DNA from 3 places in the Bacillus pfraonensis genome. Region 2 is predicted to be linked to each of the others. Evidence: riboswitches for the same ligand, from Rfam matches in the RefSeq annotation. Region 2 holds a riboswitch; each other region holds the start of a gene.

Region 1 (3,287 bases), on a different contig from region 2:
GGGAAAGAGCATCCTTTAGCTCATGTAAATGGAACGGAAAAAGGAATCACTTTTCATACTGATACGATGGGAAGAGTTACTTCAATCGGGGGAGCCTCGAACCCAAGAGCAGCAGCAGCGGCAGCTCTGAAAGATTTAATTAATTTGTATCGGAAAGATGTGTGATGAAAAATTCTGGTTGTAGATCAAATAAAGAAATTTGACAAATAAATATTTTTGTGTTATGATTATAAATTTAGTGTTTGATTAAATATCCTTAACGTGATACATTTTAGTAAGTGAAATACCTTCACTAATTTATGTATCGAGGGAGACGTGTAATATGAAAATAGAAAACGGTTTAGCGGTGTTAAAATTAAAAATTCAAGAATTCGAATTAAATCCCACGTTACTTTGGGATGAAAAAGAAGCTATATTAATCGATACTGGTATGCCAGGCCAATTAGAAGGGATTCGTGATGCAATGATTGGTATTGGTGTCCCTTTTGAACAATTACAAGCAGTTATTTTAACCCATCAAGATATAGACCATATTGGAAGTCTTCCTGAAATACAGCAGAAGGCAGGCCATTCTATTGAAGTATACGCACATGAATTAGACAAGCCATATATTGAAGGACAAGTGCATTTAATGAAAACGGATCCAAGTAAAATGAGTAAAGACAAATGGGATGCACTTCCAGAAGTTATGCAATTTCTATATGAAAATCCTCCGACGGCAAAAGTAAATCGGACATTAGAAGACGGAGAAAGACTACCATTTTTCGGAGGCATTGAAGTGATTCATACACCAGGGCATACTCCGGGACATATTAGTTTATATAGTGAAAAATATAAAACATTAATTGCGGGCGACGCGATAGTATGCGTTGGTGGAAACTTAAAAGGACCTGTTCCGCATACAACGCCAGACATGGATACAGCTACAAAATCGCTTAGAAGATTTTTAGAATTTGATATTGAGACGGTGATTTGTTATCACGGTGGTGTTTGTAATTTGAATGTGAAGGAGCAAATAGCGAGATTAGTAGAAGAGGATTGCTAACATTTTCGTGCCTATATGTTAGCGATATTGAATTTACAAATAATATTTGATAGTATTCTAGAATATGTTATGATTAATATCAAAGTTAAATAGTTATATATATTTATCCACTAGGGGGGCCTTTTAAAGGCTGAGATCAAAAAATATCTTTGAAACCCTTAGGACCTGATCTGGGTAATACCAGCGTAGGGAAGTGGAAGTGACAGAATATGATATTTTTTTAAATATTGATAATGTCCAGTCCGCTTTCTTTACGTGTGTGTAAAGAAAGCTTTTTTATTTTGCGCACCTACTTGAAGTGAGTCTCAGTAATCTAGTAGCTAACGAGCAATTCGTTAAGAAACTTGTTTCATTTTTTTATTATTAAAACGTTTATTGGAGGGTCTATCATGTTATTTTCACAGTTATTACGTAAAGAAGTTAATCCGATTTGGGAAGCAAGTTTTAATCATCCATTTGTGACAAAACTAGGGAACGGAACATTAGATTTAGCTAGTTTTCGCTATTACGTTCTGCAAGATTCATATTATTTAAGTCATTTTGCAAGAGTCCAATCGTTAGGAGCAGCAAAAGCGATTGAATTAGAAACGACAGCTCGTATGGCGCACCATGCACAAAATACATACCAAGCTGAATTATCGCTGCATGAGAATTTTGCGAAAAAATTAGGAATTACGGAAAAAGAAAAAGAATCGTTCATTCCTGCACCGACGGCTTATGCGTATACATCACATATGTATCGCGCTGCATACGAGGGACATATTGGGGATGTTATCGCAGCGATTTTGCCGTGCTATTGGCTTTATTATGAAATTGGTGAGCGACTTAAGGAATGTAAACCGGAAGAACCCATTTACCAAGAGTGGATTTCTGCATATGGTTCTGACTGGTTCCGTACTTTAGTAGAAGAGCAAATTGCCAGATTAGATGCCATTGCAGAAACAGTAACAGAAACTGATCGTAAGCGCATGAAACAGCATTTTGTCATTAGTAGTCAATATGAATATTCATTTTGGGAGATGGCTTACACATTAGAAAAATGGCCAGTAGAAGATATAAGTTTATAAGAAACAAATATGTCTCTTATCACGCGTGTAAAAAGTATAGAAAATGACTAACTTAGTTTAGTCATTTTTTTGTACGAAAATAATATTTCTATTTCTCTGTTTTTAGAAGAATCAACTTCACTAATTAGATGCTTATATATTATTAAAAAATTACATAATAAAAAGGAGGAAGAAGGTAGTTTTTATTGAAGTTTGTTTATAATATCACATTCTTTGTTAGAGGGCGTAAAGAAATTTATTAATCTCTTTGATGTTTTTTATTTTCCTTACAATGCTTGGAATGTTGTATTAAAAGAATTTAACTTTGAAAGGAGTCAATAAATATGAAAACGAGAAAACGAATAACGAATAAGATTTTACTCGTTAGTACAATTTGTGCAATAAGCATTCCCTCAGTTTCATACGCAGCAGAATCCATTCAACCTAAAAATTTTGCAATTTCTCCAAGTCTGTATGAGAGGGGAAATACAGATGCATTGAAAATAAGTTTTTATCCTTATACATATAATAATCCATTCAACCATCAATTTACCTCAACATCCAAAGAAACAAACACAAATATAAAAGAAATAAACAATGCTGATGATGAAAATCCTGTTATATCTACTACTCTTACATTTATCCGTTATATGCATACTGAAAATTATAAATCTGCATTTGATTTAACTTCTCGACCTTTACAGAAGATAATATCTGAAAAGTGGCTGGAGAGTTATTGGAAGGAACTTCCCCTGCAGTTACAAGCAGGTTCTTTTATTGGAATTGGAGAGGTAAAGCAAAAAGAGACGAATTCCGTTCATACAAACATTGAAATTGGATTAGTATTTGAAAAATTCACTGTACCTTTCATGTTTAGATTAGATCCATCTGGAAAAATAGACGATTTCCAGCTTAGTATGTCATCCGACTCTGTTGCACAGCGCCCGGCATATAGTAATCCTGATTCGTTTACTGAAGAAGAAGTAGTAGTCGGAAGTGGCGCGTTCCCATTACCAGGAACACTGTCTGTTCCAAAGGGAGAGGGGCCTTTCCCAGCGGTTATTCTTGTGCAAGGATCTGGAGCAAGCGATCGAGATGAAACTGCGTTTGCTTTAAAACCGTTTCGCGATTTAGCTGAAGGTCTTGCTTCGAAAGGAATTGCTGTTCTTCGCTATAATAAACGAACATATGAACAT
Region 2 (3,287 bases):
TCTTCGCTGCATTACAACCAACCACGCCTACCGTTAGCAGCGCTGCTAGCATCACTTTTAAGCCTTTTTTCATTTTTTGTCGTCCTTTCTGTATATCCATGGTGCTGTTAGTCTTGCCATAAATTCTACGATAAAATACAAGAGTAATGTCACCATTACGATAATTGCTGCAATGCCAAATACACGAGCTGTTAAAAAGGATTTTGTTGCACGCGTAAGCATGACACCTAATCCTTCACTCGCACCAAGCCATTCCCCAATAATCGCTCCCATCACGCTATATGTAACGGCAATTTTCAGCCCAGAGAAAAAGTATGGGAGCACGGCTGGAAATTTTACCTTTTGATAGATTTGCCATTTGGTTGCACGCATTGTTTGTAATAACTTAAGCATGTTTTTATCTACTGTTTGAAAACCTTCTAAAATACTGAGAGCAATCGGAAAGAAACAAACAAGAATAACGACCATCACCTTTGGAAGCATTCCATATCCAAACCAAATAATAAATAAAGGTGCTAGCACGACAATTGGAATGGTTTGTGAGATAACCAGTAACGGGTTAATTAAAATGCGAAATAACGGAATAACATCCATAATAATTGCAATACTTGTTCCAAGTAAAATCGCAAAAAATAAGCCAATGATAACTTCTTGCAGTGTTTGCATTGTATTTGGTAACAATAAATCTTTCATTCCAATCAACTCTTGAACGATTGCAGAAGGTTTCGGTAAAATCCACGGTTCAATTCGAAATAATGAAACAGATCCTTCCCATATAGCAATGAGAAGGATAAGCCAAATCGTTGTAATTGTTATATTAGATCGTTTCTGGTTTTTCATATTCATCACGGTACTTCCAAACTTTCTCATCAATCGTTACACCAGTACTTGGACGATAATGAATTTTAATAGAAGTAATCACTTCTTCTGCTCCAGCATCGACACAAGCCTGTTGCGCACGCTTAATGACATCAAGAAGCACGTCTAATTCTCCTTCCAGCGTTGTTTCCATTGCACCTACTTCGTAACGAACACCAGATTGTTGCACGACTTCAATTGCCTTATCAACAACGGAATATACATCTTTGTTTTTCGCTTGTGGTACAACTGAAAATGAAATGGTAACTTGTTGTGACATACTAAAATCCCCCTTGCAAAATGTTGTATAAAAAAGAAAAGGCTTTCCTGCAAAATTCGCAGGAAAGCCTTGTATGCAAGTTATTATACAATAACATGTGCTTACATCACTTTAAGTAACTCCCTACGCTGGCATTATCCAGATCAGGTTGAGGGTCGATGCTTTCTTACATCCTCTCAGCCAATTGGCTCCCCGGTCTTAATTCGTTTTCATTGTAGCATGATTTATTTTTTCAAACAAACAAATCCACATTTTTTTATAATATGATACTGCTTACAATCTATTGGTCATATATTTTATCATAGCAAAAATACAAGTATATTAAGGGGGGTAAAAATGGGAATTCGTTTCATTCAAATCTCTTCTATTTATTTTGTCATCGGTGTTTGTATGGGATTATTCATGTCAATTTCATCTAATTTCAAATTGACCGCAGTTCATGTGCATGTTTTATTACTAGGATGGACTTCTATGATGATAGCTGGTATTTTATATTATATTTTTAAAGAAGCCGGCACCTCAAAACTTGGTAAATTACATTTTTGGCTCTTAAATATCGGACTACCGATTATGATGATTGCACTTGCCTTTGAAATTTACGGTTACCATGCAGCTATCCCTTTTGTTGCTGGTGGAAGTATTCTTGTTGTTCTTTCCATTATTATCTTTACTATTAATATTTTTGTGCATATAAAAGAAAACAATAGCATTCTTTAAAAGAAAAAAGCAGAAACGAATAAACTCGTTTCTGCTTTTTTCTTTTCCTCTCTTAATATCCTCATTTCACATTTTCTTAAAATAATTTTACTAAATATAATGAATGTTACTTTTTATGTGTTATATAATAAAAAAGATTTATATAACAGCACTTCATTTGTTTAATTTAATAATTATCACTCAAATTAAATTATTCAAAAATATCTTACCATATGAATTTTGGAGGTATTTTATTATGTTTTGGCTACAATTTCTTACCTTACTAGTCTGCATTTTTATCGGTGCACGCCTTGGTGGAGTCGGCCTAGGAGTAATGGGTGGAGTTGGTATGGCAATCCTCGTTTTTGTCTTCCACTTACAACCTACCGCTCCTCCTATTGACGTTATGCTGATGATTTTAGCAGTCATTACTGCTGCCGGTGCATTGCAAGCTGCGGGCGGAATGGATTACCTTGTCCATCTTGCAGAAAAAGCACTTCGTAAAAATCCAAAGCGCATCACATTCTTCGCACCAATTGTAACTTATTTATTTACATTGTGTGCTGGAACTGGACACGTTGCCTATTCCGTACTTCCTGTTATCGCAGAGGTATCACGCGAATCAGGAATTAGACCGGAACGCCCGATGTCAATTGCCGTTATCGCTTCACAACAAGCAATTACAGCAAGTCCAATCTCTGCTGCAACTGTGGCTCTATTAGCAATGCTAGCTGATTATAAAATTACATTGCTAGATATTTTAAAAGTAAGTATTCCTTCTACTTTTATTGCTTGTATGTTAGCAGCTTTCGTTGCAAGCAAAATGGGCAAAGAGTTAAATAAAGATCCAGAATACTTAAAGCGTTTAAAAGAAGGTATGATTCCTAAACTTGAAGAAAAGAAAGAATTTATCGGTGCGAAAGGTGCCAAATTATCTGTTATTCTTTTCTTATTCGCAACTGTTCTTGTTGTTCTTCTTGGTTCATTCGAAGTACTTCGTCCAGGATGGATGATAGACGGAAAATTAGTTCGTCTTTCTATGCCAAATACAATCGAAATGGTCATGCTTACAATTGCTGCTCTTATTATTATCTTCTGTAAACCAAATGTAGAAAGCATTGTATCTGGAAATGTCTTTAAAGCCGGTGCTACAGCTGTTGTTGCAATTTTCGGTATCGCTTGGATGGGAGACACATTCTTTAACGGAAACTTAAATATGATTCAAGGATCCATTCAACATCTAGTAACAAGTGCACCATGGTTATTCGCTATTGCGTTATTTATCCTATCTATCTTACTGTATAGCCAAGCAGCTACAGTACGTGCTTTAATGCCTCTTGGATTATCACTTGGTATTTCACCAGCACTTCTCATTGCGATGTTCCCTGCCGTAAACGGATATTTCTTCATTCCAAACTATGGAACAATTGTCGCTGCGATTAACTTTGACCGT
Region 3 (3,287 bases), on a different contig from region 2:
CTTTATACCAATCCCCTTTTGTTTCTTGGACGGAGATGAATTTACCATTGGATAATCTATCAATAATAGAGGATTTGATATTTGGTTTAGAACGAATATTTAACACATTGGCATTTACGATATAACTATTGTTCCGTTCAGTATATTTAGTAAACGCAATATTTGTTTTTTTTAAGGAGTTAGTTTTATCTCTTGTATTTATCCTATTATTCAAATATAATATTTCTGGGCCTGGTTTTATATGTTGAATGTTTTGTGTAGGCAATTCTTGGGCTGCTACAGTACGTGTGTCTACTTGATTTATGGATGGAAGTAGAGATGCGACTGCGACAGTAGTTGCCGTTAAAGCTGTAGCTTTCTGTTTCATCTAATATTAGCCCCCCATCGATGTATTAATATATTTTTTATTATAGTATAAAGATATAATATTTTGTGCATTGTTCACATAACTGTAATATGATATGTGAAAAAAATAACGACTTTTTAATGGAATCGAAATATATTACAAGAATAACAGATAAACAATCATTAGAGTTTGGATAAAAGATAATTATATAAATATCAGTTAAAAAATCGACATAAAACCTTTCTTTTTGAGTGGGAGAGAGGATCCGTCAATGGATAGAAGCGGTCAGGGCCTTTTTCTGCCCCATGCCGTGTGAAAACAAAAAGTGGGAATAAATGGAAAATTGTTTTTACTTTCATAGCCGTAGCTCATATGTCGAAAAATCAAAATGGAGTTATATAGTATTTTCAGAATAAATATAGAAATACAAATTGAAAAAATGGAAGAAGAACGTTTTTAGGTGGGGAAGAGAATCCGCCTATGCATAGAAGCGACCAGATCCTTTTTAAGTGCCATGCTAATTTAAAACAGTTGCTGATAACACATGACAATGTTATACTGACTATGGTAATTTCATATTGTGCTAGGAGAGCTGGTGTTGCCAGCTGAGAGTAAGACCGAAAGTCTTTTATCCTTTTACTACCTGATCTAGATTATGCTAGCGTAGGGAAGCAATTCGGACATGAACATTAGGTCCCCGTTTCTTTGCGTAAAGAAACGGGGCTTTTTTATTTGCCAATTTAATAGTGAAAACCACTAGGGGTGCTTTGCATGCTGAGAGAGGAATAATCCTTAACCCTTACGGACCTGATCTAGGTAATACTAGCGAAGGGAAGTGGAGCAACGAATAAATGTATTTTTATTTGCTGAACCACTTCTTATATAGAAGTGGTTTTTTATTTTAATAAATAGATATAAAGGAAGGGGAAATATAAATGAAATTTTGTGAGAGGTTATTTGAAACTGTGCAGCCTGTTTGGGAGAAAAGTCATAACCATCCATTTGTAACTGGAATGGGGGATGGCACGTTAGAAAAAGACAAATTCCAATATTACATCGTACAAGATTATTTATATTTGCTAGACTATGCGAAGGTTTATGCAATTGGAGTTGTAAAGGCAACGAATCCATATGTGATGGGGAAATTTGCAGAACAAATAGATGGTATTTTAAATGGAGAAATGACGATTCATAAACAGTATGCAAAACGTCTTGGTATTTCTATACAAGAGATGGAGGAAGCAAAGCCATCTGCTAAAAATTTAGCGTATACAAACTATATGATGTCAGTATCTCAAAATGGCACGCTTGCAGAGTTAATTGCGGCTCTTCTTCCATGTATGTGGAGTTATTGGGAAATTGGAAAGCGCTTAAATGATATTCCAGGAGCGAGGGATCATGAGTTCTTCGGAGAGTGGATTCAAGGATATAGCTCAGAAGAGTATGGAAGTCTTTGCATTTGGCTAATGGATTTATTAAATGAACTAGCTGAAGGGAAATCTGAACAAGAGCTAGCTAGATTAGAAGAGATTTTCTTATATTCTAGCCGATTTGAGTATTTATTCTGGGATATGGCGTATCGTAAGGAGATGTGGGGTTTTGAGGAGCAAGAGCATACTACAATTTCATAATGTTTCCTTTCATTATGATGAAAAGCCAATCATAAACGGTCTAGATGCTTCCGTGCAAGAAAAAGAGTTTGTTAGCATTATTGGGCCGAGTGGCTGTGGCAAAAGTACATTGTTTCGTTTAATTACAGGATTAGAAGAACCTACGGCTGGAAATATTCAACTGACAGAAACAACGAGTCATCCTGTAGGGTATATGCCACAAAAAGATATGCTTCTGCCGTGGAGAACGATTATTGAAAATGCAGCATTGCCGTTAGAGTGCCAGGGGATAAAGAAAAAAGAAGCACATGTAAAAGCAAAAGAGCTGTTAGAACAATTTGGTTTACAAGGATACGAGAACAAATATTCGAAAGATTTATCAGGTGGTATGCGGCAACGAGTATCCTTTATTCGAACCTTATTAACAGGCGGGGACGTTTTGTTGTTAGATGAACCTTTTAGCGCATTAGATGCTTTAACGAAAGCAACGTTGCAAGAATGGTTGTTTGAACAATGGAAACAGTGGCAAAAAACAATTTTATTTATCACACATGATGTGGAGGAAGCGCTTTTTCTTTCCAATCGAATTTTAGTTGTGACCGAGCAGCCTATTACCACTTTGACGGAGCGTATTGTACCACTTGGAATAGATCGCTCAAGAAAAGATTTGCATAAACCTGAGATATTAGCTTTAAAAGATGAATTACTTAGTATGCTGCAAAGGCAGGTGCTCGTATGAAGCGTGTGACAGAGTTATTACCTGCACTGATTTTAAGTAGCATACTGCTCATAGCTTGGGAGGTGGGAGCTAGAATTGTTGACGAGATGTACATATTGCCATCTCCTACTGCAATTCTAGCGAAAATGTGGGCGTTGCAAGATATATTGCTTACAGTTCATTTGCCGGCAACGTTATACGTGGTTTTGATAGGAGTTGTTATTTCCATTGTACTTGGTGTGGGGCTCGCGATGTTAATGAATGCTAGCACATGGATAGAAAGAGCATTTTATCCGTTACTAGTTGCATCACAAACGATTCCAATTACAGCGCTAGCACCATTGTTTGTTTTATGGTTTGGATATTCAATTTGGAGCAAAGTAGTTGTGACCGTTTTGATTACATTTTTCCCAATTGCCGTAAATACGTATGATGGGTTACGCAGTACGAAAAAGGAATGGGAGGAGCTTTTAGTTACATATGGTGCAACGAAAAAAGATATTTTTCTAAAGTTAAAATTGCCATCTGCACTTCCGTACTTTTTCTCTGCTTTAAAAATAGCTGTTCCGCTTAGTGTAATTGGAGCAGCGATTGGCGAGTGGCTTGGTGCACA

What was found. Region 2 has a riboswitch for thiamine pyrophosphate ahead of KFD70_RS25455 (MTH1187 family thiamine-binding protein). Riboswitches for the same ligand answer to the same signal wherever they lie in the genome.
Region 1: it holds a riboswitch for thiamine pyrophosphate, as region 2 does, so the genes downstream of both, tenA (thiaminase II) here and KFD70_RS25455 (MTH1187 family thiamine-binding protein) in region 2, are expected to answer to the same signal.
Region 3: it holds a riboswitch for thiamine pyrophosphate, as region 2 does, so the genes downstream of both, tenA (thiaminase II) here and KFD70_RS25455 (MTH1187 family thiamine-binding protein) in region 2, are expected to answer to the same signal.

Annotation. Positions count from the first base shown of each region.
Region 1 covers NZ_JAHCDO010000004.1:130,094-133,380, reverse strand. The annotation lists gene KFD70_RS05330 (homoserine dehydrogenase) at 1-165, shown strand, start outside; gene KFD70_RS05325 (MBL fold metallo-hydrolase) at 323-1,045, shown strand; TPP riboswitch at 1,148-1,254, shown strand; gene tenA (thiaminase II) at 1,435-2,112, shown strand; gene KFD70_RS05315 (alpha/beta hydrolase) at 2,436-3,287, shown strand, end outside.
Region 2 covers NZ_JAHCDO010000039.1:9,677-12,963, reverse strand. The annotation lists gene KFD70_RS25465 (ABC transporter substrate-binding protein) at 1-73, opposite strand, end outside; gene KFD70_RS25460 (ABC transporter permease) at 70-846, opposite strand; gene KFD70_RS25455 (MTH1187 family thiamine-binding protein) at 818-1,138, opposite strand; TPP riboswitch at 1,242-1,343, opposite strand; gene KFD70_RS25450 (cytochrome-c oxidase) at 1,475-1,855, shown strand; gene KFD70_RS25445 (anaerobic C4-dicarboxylate transporter family protein) at 2,091-3,287, shown strand, end outside.
Region 3 covers NZ_JAHCDO010000021.1:63,112-66,398, reverse strand. The annotation lists gene KFD70_RS20200 (SH3 domain-containing protein) at 1-367, opposite strand, end outside; TPP riboswitch at 922-1,033, shown strand; TPP riboswitch at 1,095-1,197, shown strand; gene tenA (thiaminase II) at 1,282-1,977, shown strand; gene KFD70_RS20190 (ABC transporter ATP-binding protein) at 1,946-2,695, shown strand; gene KFD70_RS20185 (ABC transporter permease) at 2,692-3,287, shown strand, end outside.